3 regions of the Anoxybacillus sp. TBDG-1 genome follow, and region 3 is predicted to be linked to each of the others. Evidence: riboswitches for the same ligand, from Rfam matches in the RefSeq annotation. Region 3 holds a riboswitch; each other region holds the start of a gene.
The links. Region 3 has a riboswitch for cobalamin ahead of metE (5-methyltetrahydropteroyltriglutamate--homocysteine S-methyltransferase). Riboswitches for the same ligand answer to the same signal wherever they lie in the genome.
Positions count from the first base shown of each region.

Region 1: another riboswitch for cobalamin. It lies ahead of ACYQY7_RS05070 ((2Fe-2S) ferredoxin domain-containing protein); the one in region 3 lies ahead of metE (5-methyltetrahydropteroyltriglutamate--homocysteine S-methyltransferase).
Region 2: another riboswitch for cobalamin. It lies ahead of ACYQY7_RS11895 (ABC transporter substrate-binding protein); the one in region 3 lies ahead of metE (5-methyltetrahydropteroyltriglutamate--homocysteine S-methyltransferase).

Region 1 covers NZ_JBTZSY010000011.1:28,646-31,186, forward strand. The annotation lists gene ACYQY7_RS05065 (LacI family DNA-binding transcriptional regulator) at 1-664, shown strand, start outside; cobalamin riboswitch at 749-930, shown strand; gene ACYQY7_RS05070 ((2Fe-2S) ferredoxin domain-containing protein) at 1,071-1,433, shown strand; gene ACYQY7_RS05075 (energy-coupling factor ABC transporter permease) at 1,430-2,182, shown strand; gene ACYQY7_RS05080 (energy-coupling factor ABC transporter substrate-binding protein) at 2,179-2,448, shown strand; gene ACYQY7_RS05085 (CbiQ family ECF transporter T component) at 2,441-2,541, shown strand, end outside.
Region 2 covers NZ_JBTZSY010000047.1:8,786-11,326, reverse strand. The annotation lists gene ACYQY7_RS11900 (ATP-binding protein) at 1-1,336, shown strand, start outside; cobalamin riboswitch at 1,404-1,595, shown strand; gene ACYQY7_RS11895 (ABC transporter substrate-binding protein) at 1,714-2,541, shown strand, end outside.
Region 3 covers NZ_JBTZSY010000069.1:741-8,310, forward strand. The annotation lists gene ACYQY7_RS13275 (MFS transporter) at 1-522, shown strand, start outside; gene ACYQY7_RS13280 (acyl-CoA thioesterase) at 664-1,104, opposite strand; gene metE (5-methyltetrahydropteroyltriglutamate--homocysteine S-methyltransferase) at 1,095-3,371, opposite strand; cobalamin riboswitch at 3,513-3,701, opposite strand; gene ACYQY7_RS13290 (hypothetical protein) at 3,947-4,084, shown strand; gene ACYQY7_RS13295 (hypothetical protein) at 4,420-5,547, shown strand; gene ACYQY7_RS13300 (ABC transporter ATP-binding protein/permease) at 5,563-7,497, shown strand.

The DNA.
Region 1 (2,541 bases), on a different contig from region 3:
TGTAATTTTGCTGTATTCGCGTACGAACGATAAAATTATGGCGTATTTACAAAAAGAAGATGTGCCGTTTGTTGTGATTGGAAAACCGCATAAAAAAGCAGAGGAAATTACGCACGTTGATAACGATAACGTCCGTGCGGCGCGCGAGGCAACGGAATATTTAATTGAACTTGGTCATGAGCGCATCGCGTTTGTCGGTGGAAACGTCAATCTCATTGTGACGATGGATCGTTTGCGCGGTTATGAAAAAGCGTTGAAATCTGCAGGGCTTGTATATAGAAAAGATTACATCGTACATGAAGAATTTTTAAAAGAAGGCGGACAAGAGGCGATGAAGGAGCTTCTCTCGTTAGCCGAACCGCCAACGGCGCTCGTCGTGGCGGACGATTTAATGGCGCTCGGTGTGTTAAATACGCTTGCTGAAATAGGATTAAGCGTGCCGGGGGATGTATCAATCGTCAGCTTTAACAACGTACTTTTATCGGAAATTTCTCGTCCGCCGTTAACATCGGTAGACATTAACATTTTTCAACTTGGCTTTGAAGCGGCAAGAAATTTAATTCAACAAATCGAAAACCCGAATGAGCCAATTAAACGAATCATCATTCCACATACGCTTGTGAAACGATTTTCGTGCGATTATTACAAAGCGCCTTCTAAATAAGAAGGTGCTTTTTTTATAAAACAGGCTAGGCGAGAAGAAAAAAATGATGTATTATATTCTTAACATTCATGCTCTTTGAAAAAATGATACGATGAGCAAGTACGGTGCATACGTCCGTATGCTTAAAAGGGAAGAACGGTGCAAAGCCGTCGCGGTACCCGCCACTGTGATGGGGAGTTTCGTTGCAATATGCCACTGATTTTTTGGGAAGGCGCAACGAAACGATGAACCTAAGCCAGGAGACCTGCCTGCTTGCGATACGTCGGCTGCCTACGGGAATATAGGTAGACGTGCGGGGACGATGAAAAATAAACAACACTTGCGGGAGCTTTATTGTTTGAATATTTCGTTTTTTCTGCACCTCTACCTAGAGGTGCTTTTTTATTTTTAAAAAGGAGTGACATATATGGCGACATGGGATTTACAAGGAACGAAACATCATGTGTTGATTTGTAACGGGGGGAGTTGTATGCGAAAAGGTGGAGAGGAGGTGACGCAAGCAATTCGTGATGAAATTGACACGTTGCAACTACATGCGCACGTTCATACGACACGGACACGATGTAACGGTCGCTGTGAGGATGCGTGCGTCGTTATCGTTTATCCCGAAGGTGTTTGGTACCGTACGATTGACGAACAAGTTGGAAGGGACATCGTACGAAAACATGTGCGCGATGGTGAAATGTTGCATGAATATGTGACGTACACATATGACGAAGGCTTTGTCATGCCTGAATATAGCGTTGCGACAAGGGGGAAGAAAAAGTGAAGAAACCGTTGTTTTGGATTGTTAGTGTGTGCGCTGCTGCCTATATTTTGTTTGCACTTTCGCCTTCTGTATATGCGATGCACATTATGGAAGGGTTTTTACCTTGGCAATGGGCGCTCGTTTGGTGGCTGCTATTTTTACCGTTTTTCTTTGTCGGTTTGCGCACGATTACGCGCCTCATGAAACAAAAGCCAGAGGTGAGGTTATTTCTTGCACTTGCTACCGCGTTCACATTTGTATTGTCGGCGTTAAAAATTCCGTCTGTCACAGGAAGTAGCTCGCATCCGACAGGGACAGGTCTTGGCGCACTTTTATTTGGACCGTTTGTTATGACGGTCATCGGTACAGCAGTATTATTGTTTCAAGCCCTTTTGCTTGCGCATGGTGGATTGACAACGCTTGGAGCGAATGCATTTTCGATGGCTGTCGTTGGTCCATTTGTTGCATACGTATTGTTTACTGGATGTAAAAAAATTGGTGTATCGATGCGCGCTTCTGTTTTTCTTGCCGCAATGATTGCGAATATAACGACGTATATTATGACATCCGTTCAACTTGCGCTCGCGTTTCCAGACGCAGCAAGCGGTGTATGGGGAGCATTTTTGAAATTTGCTTCGATTTTTGCGGTGACACAAGTGCCGCTTGCTGTAACAGAAGGGTTGCTTACCGTCGTCGTATGGAATTTTTTACATACGTACACGAAGCAAGAGCTGGATATTTTGCAACAGAAAGGGGCGTCTTTTGAATGAACAATCGGACATTGCTGTTTGTTGCCGCGCTGTTAATCATGTTGCCGCTACTCATCGTGAAAAATACAGAGTTTGCTGGAGCGGATACGCTTGCGGAGGAGATGATCAGACAAATTTCGCCAAATTATGAGCCATGGTTTGATGTATTTTTTGAGCCCCCAAGCGGAGAAGTGGAAACGTTGCTGTTTTCTTTACAAGCTGCATTTGGTGCTGGGGTAATCGGCTACATTATCGGTTTGTATAGGGGAAGAAAACGGAATGGTTAGTTGGCTTGATGCATGGGCATATCGCAATCGTTTGTCTAAACTGAATGCGACATTCAAGTTAATATTTTCCTTTATTTTACTTATATTCGCACT
Region 2 (2,541 bases), on a different contig from region 3:
TGTCCCGCTTCATACCTCTAATGGAAACGGTGCTGTTTTCGTATATCAATCGTTAAAAGCAGTGGAAGAAACGACAAAGCAAACGACAAAATTTATTTTTCTTGCGGCATTTATTGCAATTGTACTAACGACGGTGTTTGCTTTTTTCTTGTCTACACGTATTACAGCGCCACTTCGCAAAATGAGGCAAGTTGCATTTGAAATCGCACGCGGAAAATTTGACTCTAAAGTGCCGATCGTCACCCATGACGAAATCGGAGAACTGGCGATGGCATTTAACCAAATGGGTCGGCAACTGCAATTTCATATTAATGCGCTAAACCAAGAAAAAGAGCAATTAGCCAGCATTTTAAGCAGCATGGCGGATGGTGTCATCACGCTCAATCGAAATGGCGAAGTGCTTATTACAAATCCGCCTGCCGATAGATTTTTACAAGCATGGTACTATGAGCAAGGACAACGTGACGATTTATCGCCACTTCCTCCCGAAGTGAATGAATTGTTTACAAAAGCTGTAGCAGAAGAGAAAGAACAAGCAGCAGAAATAGCTTTACAAGGTCGCAATTGGGTCATTGTTATGACGCCGTTATACAACGGCAAGGTCATTCGGGGAGCTGTTGCGGTGCTTCGCGATATGACGGAGGAACGACGGCTTGATAAATTGCGCAAAGATTTTATCGCAAACGTCTCGCATGAGTTGCGCACGCCGATTGCGATGTTGCAAGGGTATAGCGAAGCGATTGTCGATGATATTGCGGCGACAGATGAAGAGAAAAAAGAATTGGCAAAAGTCATTTATGACGAATCGTTGCGTATGGGTCGCCTTGTGAACGATTTGCTTGATTTAGCGCGCATGGAAGCTGGTCATTTAACGCTTCATTGCGAGCAAGTGTCCCTCCGACCGTATATTGACCGTATCATTCATAAATTTCAAGCGCTAGCGAAAGAAAAAGGGGTCCATTTGCTTGTTGACATGAGCAACGAACTCATTATTTCGTTTGATCCTGATCGTATTGAACAAGTGATGACGAATTTAATTGATAACGCTCTTCGACATACAGACGACGGTGGGGAAGTACGTGTCATTGTCGATACGAATGAAGAAGTAGTACGCATTTCTGTACAAGATTCTGGTACAGGTATTCCAGAAGAAGATTTACCTTTTGTATTTGAGCGTTTTTATAAAGCGGATAAAGCACGCACGCGCGGTCGCTCAGGCACGGGCTTAGGCCTTGCGATTGCGAAAAACATCGTTGAAGCACATAAAGGAACGATCCATGTTCATAGTAAACTAGGAGAAGGAACGACGTTTACATTCACATTGCCATTAAAATAGAAAAAATTTGTTGCCATTAACGATATTTTTCGCTATGATAGAAACGTAAAAATTGTTCGACAATTACATACGTCCGTTGCAAAAAGGTGTCGAATGGGCAACCTAGTAGACTTAATAGGGAATCTGGTGCAAGTCCAGAACTGTCCCCGCAACTGTAAATGCTGACGAAATGAAACGTGCCACTGTACGATTCGTATGGGAAGGCTTCAAAGTAGGATGAAGCATAAGTCAGTAGACCTGCCTTTTTGTATCGTCATTCGCGTCTTCGGGGAGTGAGACAGCGAAACGACAAGAGGGTTTATTATCTTTTGTTGTTTCTAGCTCATTCCATTTGGGATGAGTTTTTTATTTTGATATACATAAAAGGGGGAAAAACGATGAAGAAATGGAAACAGTATGTGTGGCTTTTGGCGCTCGTATTGACGCTCGGATTAGCAGCGTGTAGCAATAACGCGGAGCAAGCGAAAGAAACGAAGCAAGAGGCGAAAACAGAGGAGACTGCATTTCCGGTTACGATAAAAGATGCGGTTGGCGATGTTACAATTGAAAAAGAACCGACAAAAATCGTTTCGCTCATTCCGAGCAATACAGAAATTGCGTACGCGTTAGGACTTGGCGACAACATTGTCGGTGTCAGCGATTTTGATAACTATCCAGAAGATGTGAAAAACAAAGAAAAAATAGGTGGAATGGAATTTAATGTAGAAAAAATTATTTCGCTTCAACCAGACGTTGTGCTTGCCCATGCATCAAGCGCTCACAATTCTGAGGAAGGATTAAAGCAATTAAAAGATGCGGGCATTACAGTTATTATAGTGCCAAACGCCACATCGTTCAATGATGTATATGCGTCGATTGAACTGATAGGGAAGGCGACAGGGAAAGCAAAAGAAGCAGCGGATGTTGTGCAGAAAATGAAACAAAAAATTGATGCGATTGCTGAAAAAGCAAAGGAAGTAAAAGAGGAAGCGACAGTTTGGGTCGAAGTTTCTCCTGCACCTGAAATTTATACAGCTGGAAAAGGAACATTTATGGATGAAATGTTAACGATCATTCATGCAAAAAATGCATCAGGCGATCAAGAAGGATGGCCGATGTTTACTGAAGAAGATGCGGTGGCATTAAACCCAGACGTCATTATTACGACGTACGGTTATTACACACCGAACGCTGTCGAGCAAGTGCTCGCTCGCCCAGCGTGGAAA
Region 3 (7,570 bases):
GTATCAAGATATTGGCAGCCCTTACTCAATGAGATGGGTTTTTCTGAAACCGGACTAGGCTATATCTTTGCACTAGCAGGAATATTTGCTTTAATTCTCTTAGGAATAACAATGAAATTAGAGAAAAAAATAGAAACAAATCCATATATGTCTTTAACAATTGTAGAATCAGTCAGCCTACTATTAGTAGGAGTATTAACAATAGGTTTCAAACCGTTAGGGGCAATCGCAACTTCAATATTGTTAGCAGTTGAAGATGTTAGACATCCAATTGTTATCAGTTATTTAAACAAATTTTTCCCAGATAATTACAAAAATACTCTATTTTCTTTAAATTCAGGAGTTGGTGCCCTGGGAGAAATCCTATCTGGTGTTATCTTTGGAATTATTGCATTAGAATTTGGACTAACAACAACATTTTTGGTAGCTGCCATTTTTCTATTACCAGCAATTATTATTTATTGGGTAGTACCTAAAATCCATGATAAAACTTCTATTACTGTAGATGAGCAACTTCGCTAACATAAAAAATAAAAAATAGACTTAAAGAGCCTGTTCGTCAAAATAATCACTATTATTCTCATATTATCGGCATTGGCATAGATAAACAAATGAATATAACCCATGGCGTTAGCTCTCAACTAGCGCCATGGGTATAAATATTTATACCTTATTGTTTTGCTGATACAGTTGTACAATTTGCTCCTCTTGTTCGCTAATGGTGACTTTTGGAACAGGCGTCGGTTTTTTGTTTTGATCGATGGCGACCATCGTTAAAAAGCATGTGGTTGTTAAGTGATGCTCGCCTGTAAATAAATCTTCCGTTTCGACTTTGACGAATACTTTCATGGATGTGCGGCCGGTCGAGTAGACGAATGCTTCGAGCTTTAAAATGTCACCTACTTTTGCAGAAGAAATAAAGTCAACTTTGTCAATCGAAACAGTAACGACTGCTTTTCGTGCATGGCGCATAGCGGATATTGCCGCAATTTCATCAATGTAAGCTAAAACGGTACCGCCAAAAATTGTGCCAAGATGATTCGTATCAGAAGGCAAAACGAGCCGCGTTTGAATCGTTTTTGATTGTTCAACGCTTACTTCCATGACTTCATCCCTCCGTAAGCCAAAAGTCGTTCGCGGTATTCGTGTGCGGCTTCCACCATTGCTTTCAGTGCGGCAATTGCTTCTTTTTCTTTTCGCGTTTTTAATCCGCAATCAGGATTGACCCAAAATTGTTCTGGACGAAGAACGCGAAGTGCCCGTTCGATTTGTTCGCTTATTTCTTCTTTTGTCGGAATGCGCGGGCTATGAATGTCATACACCCCTAAGCCAATTTCTTTTTTATATTCATATGTCTCAAACGCGGAAATAAGTTCACCATGGCTTCGCGACGATTCAATGGAAATGACGTCCGCATCAAGCTCATCAATGATATGCATCATATGTTCAAACTGTGAATAGCACATATGTGTATGAATTTGCGTCTCCTCTTTCACCGATGAGGTAGCGAGACGGAATGCCGTGATGGCATCTTCCCAATATGATGCATGTTTCTCTTTTTTAAGCGGCAATCCTTCCCGTAACGCTGGCTCATCGACTTGAATGATGCGTATCCCTTCTTTTTCTAACAGCAACACTTCCTCACGAATCGCAAGGGCAAGCTGTATGAGTACATGTTTGCGTGAAATATCATCGCGAACGAACGACCAGTTTAACATCGTCACAGGACCTGTTAACATTCCTTTCACAGGTTTGTTCGTTAACGATTGAGCATACACCGTTTCTTCTACAGTCATTGGATGTAGATGAGCAATATCGCCAAAAATAATTGGCGGGCGCACACAACGCGAGCCGTACGATTGTACCCAACCGTTTGTCGTGCATGCCATCCCTTGTAGCTTTTCACCGAAAAATTCCACCATGTCTGTACGCTCAAATTCGCCATGGACAAGCACGTCGAGCCGTAGCTGTTCTTGAATGTCGATCCATTTTGCGATTTCTTTTTTTATAAACGATTTATATTTGTTGTCGTTCCATTCACCTTTTTTCCACTTCATCCGAGCTTGGCGCACGTCGCGCGTTTGTGGGAAGCTACCAATCGTCGTTGTCGGCAAAAGCGGAAGCTGTAAATGGGCTTGTTGTGCTTTTTGTCGTTCGCTGTAAGGTGTTCGACTTACCGGAACGGTTGTAATGTCATTTATTTGTTCCTGTTGTTGGCGGAACTTGGTTAAATTACGGTTTGTTTGTTGATCGTATTTGATTAGCTTGTCGATCGTTACGTTTCCGTTCATATACTCTGTCAACATACGTATTTCATCTAATTTTTCATCCGCAAATGATAAAGCTCCAGCAAGCTCCATTGGTAATGTATGTTCATGTTTTGTCGTGACAGGAACATGCAGTAAGCTGCAGGATGGTTGAATGATCAGTTGTTTGGCAACGTTTGCTAGATGGTGAAGAAGCGTCGCTTTTTGTGCAAGCGAGCTTTTCCATACATTTCGACCGTCTATAATACCGGCGACTAATATTTTATCTTTCGGAAATCCGTAGGTGTTTATATTTTTCAGATTTTTGCCATCATCATGCACAAAGTCAAGCCCGATGCCTGCGACAGGCAATGCAACAATTTCACGGTAATGTGATACGCTATCAAAATACGTTTGCAAAATAAGGTTTACATTCGGCACATTGCGGTGAAAAACGTCGTATACATGACGAAATGCATCGATCATATCATCGTCTATATCTTGCACGAGAATCGGTTCATCCATTTGTACGAATGGCACCTCTGCCTCGCCTAGTTGTTTTAACAATTCCACATAAACAGGAACTAATTGTGCGAGATATTTTCGCCACTCGTTTCGCTCGTATTGCTTAGAAAGCAAAAGAAACGTGATCGGTCCAAGTAATACAGGTTTTGTTTCTAAATTGAGTGTTTCTTTGACAAGTTTGTATTCTTTCAATAGGCGATTCTCTACTAATCTTGGCTTTGTTTGTCCAATTTCAGGCACGATGTAATGGTAATTTGTATTAAACCATTTCGTCATTTCAAGCGCATGTTGTCCATTTGTCCCACGTGCTATCGCAAAATATTGCTCAAGCGCATCGTCTATTTGTTGAAATCGCTTAGGAATATATCCAAACATAAATGCTGTATCTAACACGTGATCGTATAAAGAAAAATCCCCGATTGGAATGAGATCGATTCCTTTCTCTAGCTGTTTACGAATCGAATCGAGTCGAATCGCTTCCATTGTTTTTATGAATTGCTCTTTGTTTATTTGCCCATTCCAAAAAGATTCTAATGCTTTTTTCCATTCTCTTTTTTCACCAATGCGCGGATACCCTACATTTGAACTACGGATGAACAAGTTAAGCACCTCCAGTCATTTATATCCCAATCAAGCAAAAAAACCCTCTTCCAAACAGAAGGAGGGCATAGCTAGCTCGTATTGAGATACACGAAGTGCCTCAAGATCATATGTCCTCACTCCTCCCTATGACGCGTAGGTCGTAAGTGCATACAACAGGCAGGTCTCCTGACTTAGCTTCATCGCTGTTTATCTCCTTCCCATTTCACATGAAACAGTGGATGATGATAACAGCTCTGCATCACAGTGGCGCGACCGTGTTGGACTTTCACCAAACTTCCCTTTTAAGATTCACAGCATCTGTGAACCACCTGTTGCGTGAACTTATTATGTTGTTGTATAAAATTCAGAATAAACGAACTTTTTGTTTTTTTCAACTGAAATGTTTTTTTCGTGTGGACGTCTTGAGAAACGCTATGATAAATGGGTATATTTTTCTTTTAAGTTAATATTGGTATTTTGTTGATAATTTTATGTTAAAAAGTATTGATTTTTTTTTTTTTTTTTTTGTTATAGTTTTACATGGTATCGATACTACATTATTTCTATAAAATATAAATTAAGGGGGTATTTTCATGACTCTAAATTACAAGATTGAGGTTTTAGAAACCGTTGTTGCTCCTGGTAAAGGATCTATCGCTTATGAAATTGGATACTACACAGGCAAAGTAGTTAGTTGGATTGTAACTTTCGGTGGTCTTTTTGATAATTAAAAACGGTTTTCTATGCATACATAGCTATGTTTGCTAGATTTTCAGTTTAGTGTAAAGACTCTTTCCCCTAGGGGATTTTTTACAGGAATCTTTGGCTGAATGTAGTGTAAGAAATAATCTAGGTGAGGTGGAAAGAAAAAATGATGAATTTTAAGGTTGAATCACTAGAGTCAGTTGTTGCTCCTGGTAAGTGGGAGATGATTAAAGATTTTATTAGAGGTTTTATTGACGGATTTTTCGGTTTATAGTGTTATATTTAGGGAGGTCTCATATTCTTGGGATCTTCCTGATGATTCCCCAAAAACTTTACTTGATTTAGTGGGAGGTGAAAGGTATTGAATAATATAAATATCAAAAACATAGATATGAATGGTATAGAATTCATTGAAGATAAGGATTATTTTATTATTAAACGATATGGTAAGTATTTCAGATTAGGTGTTCAAGAAGCTAACATGTTGCGAGAACTAACAGCTCGTAGAGACGTTCAAACTGTGTTGAGTAAGTATGAAATAAGCGAAGAGGATTTCAGTAAGTTTATACATTCTCTTGAGGAATGTGGTGTGGTTGGGGATGTGAAGAAGGAAAGAAAAAATATACTTTTCTACAGGTTTAAGTTAATTAATCCAGATACATATCTTCATCTTTTAGTTAATAAATTTTTAAGCAATAAAACAGTTAATAGATTGTTGCTCATTTTTTCGGCATTGATTATTATGATGGGATCAATTATTTTTTTGAAAAATATTTCTCAACTTACAGATGGATTTTTTAAAGACTTTGTCTTCTTTGATTTCATAACCTTTTATATCGTGACAATTCTAGTCATTTTTTTGCATGAACTAGGTCATGGTATAGCTTGTAAATATTTTGGGGGAAAGGTTGAAGAAATCGGTTTTTTGTTGATATTTTTCTCCCCTGCTCTGTATTGTGATGTGAGTGGAATCTGGTCTTTTAAAGATAAAAAGAAAAAAATAATTACTCTCATTGCTGGGGTCTATATCCAACTAATAATATTTTCTTTATGCTCCCTCGCCTATGATTTATATTTTGGGCATTCCACTTGGCTAGCGACATTTATTCTTTGGAATGTATTGATGATTTTTTCTAATATTTTACCGTTCATAAAATTGGACGGTTACTGGATATTATCGAACATTGTTGAAATACCTAATCTATATGAAAAATCTCTGAAGTTGGCTTTAGGAAGAGGCGAGGAAGTTCTTTTTGATGAGAGAGAGATTATTAAGAAGAAGTTTATAAAATTTTTTGGGATTCTGAATATATTGTTTGTATTGATGTCAATAGTAGTCGGGTTCATAGGTATATATTATGTATCCATTAACATTGAGGGATACTTTAAATATGTGATTCTTTTCTTCGAAGGAATAACGTATTTTTTAGTGTTGATATTTTTTGGATTATTTCTTTATAAGCTGTCTAAAAAGAAATCTTTAAGTTGAAAGGAATGGAAATAATTGATCACTCTTCGGAATATAACAAAGTACTACAAATTAAATAGTGAAAGTGTTGAAGTATTGAAAGGGGTCTCTTTACATCTTCAAAAAGGACAGCTCGTTTATTTATTAGGGGAGTCAGGATGTGGAAAATCGACTTTATTGAATATTATTGGTGGGTTAGACTATGCGGATGATGGGGAATACACTTTTAACTCTATAAATGTTCGGGAATTCAACGAGAAGGAATGGGCGCGCTTACGACGGGAAAAGATCGGGTTTGTGTTCCAAAGCTTTAACCTTATTCCTCATTTAAGCGCCTTGGAAAATGTAGAGATGAGCATGATTTTATTAGGATTATCAAAAGAAGAAAGAAAAAAAAGAGCGATAGAACTTCTCAATACGGTAGGGTTAGGGGATAAGTTAGATTATTTGCCTAATCAGTTGAGTGGAGGACAAAAGCAACGTGTAGCTATAGCGAGAGCATTAGCAAATGATCCCGACATTATCTTAGCGGACGAACCGACAGGAGCGTTGGATTCAGAAAACTCAATACATATTATGGAGATACTAAAGAAAATTTCTAAACAAGGGAAGGTTATATTAGTTGTAACACATTCCCAAGAATTAATTTCATACGCAGATCGAATAGTTAGGATGAGAGATGGAACAATCATTGAGGATGGGAATGATTTATATGTAGAAGAGGTGGAAAATGTATATAAAGATAGTGTAGTAGGTAAGGGGAGAAGCTTAGATTTTCGTACAACATGCAAACTATCATTCAGAAATATAAAAAATAAAAAGTGGAGAAATATTTTAACTGCTATAGGTGCATCAATCGGAATTTTTGGATTATCTATCATTATGGCTTTAGGGAATGGCGTTAAAGACAAGTTATCTAGTTCGATAGATGAAGCCACAGCAAAATCATCGTTAAGCGTAGCAAATGAACAGTTTGCGGTGTTGAACGAGAACGATATCGCGCGATTAAGGGAAATAAAAGGAGTAAGGGATATATATCCATATAATCCATTTCAAATAAGTATTAAAACGAAAGAAGGAAATAAAGCTACTTCGTCAGCTGAGAGTTTGGCACCTAAAAAATATGCTGAAATAATATATGGTAAAAAATATATTGTGACAGGAAAGTTTCCAAACGATCAAAGAGATGAAATTGTGCTACCTGAGCGCATAGCTAAAAAGCTGTTCAAGGATTCTACAGAGGCTGTTGGAAAAAACGTTTCCCTTGTTGTACAGTTAATGTCTTTAAAAGAAATTTATCCGACAGTTAACGTTCATGCAACGGTAGTAGGGGTGGTAAAGAATAATTCTATACCTCTGCTCGATACTGTAGGGATTTCTTATGGATTGTCACAGAAGATTATGAAAGAATCTATAGGGAATAGTACAAGTGCTTTATCTTTCACTATTATTCCATCATCTATCAATGATATAGATCTTTTAAAGAGTAAAATTAAGCAGATGGGGTATAAAGTACAGACGGATGAAGAAAGTCAAAATGAAATTAATGAGTATATTTCCTTAGCAAGTGTTGCATTGGGAATGTTGTCTGGTATATCGCTTATCGTTTCATCCATTATGATTGGCATTGTTTTATACGTGAGCGTTTTAGAACGCACACGAGAGATTGGGATTTTAAAGGCACTTGGTGCATTTCGTTCAGATATTCGTCGCATATTTGTCACAGAAGGAATGTTGATCGGCATCATTGGGGGAGTTTTTGGGGTTCTAGGCTCTATTGCTGTTGGGAAAGCATTAAATTATATGATCATAACGTTAATGAAAAAGAGTAACTTGGACATGTTTCAGTTTAGTTTTGTTCAAGCTGTACTTCTTATTATTTTTAGTGGACTGTTAGGTATTTTGGCTTCCTTCATCCCTGCAAGTAAAGCAGCGAAGCAACCTGCTGTGGAGGCATTGCGCTACGAGTGAGAAAATAAAGATATGGAGCGTGAAAATGATGAAGTGGATGAATATCGTGTTTATTCTATCGGTCATTTCTTTT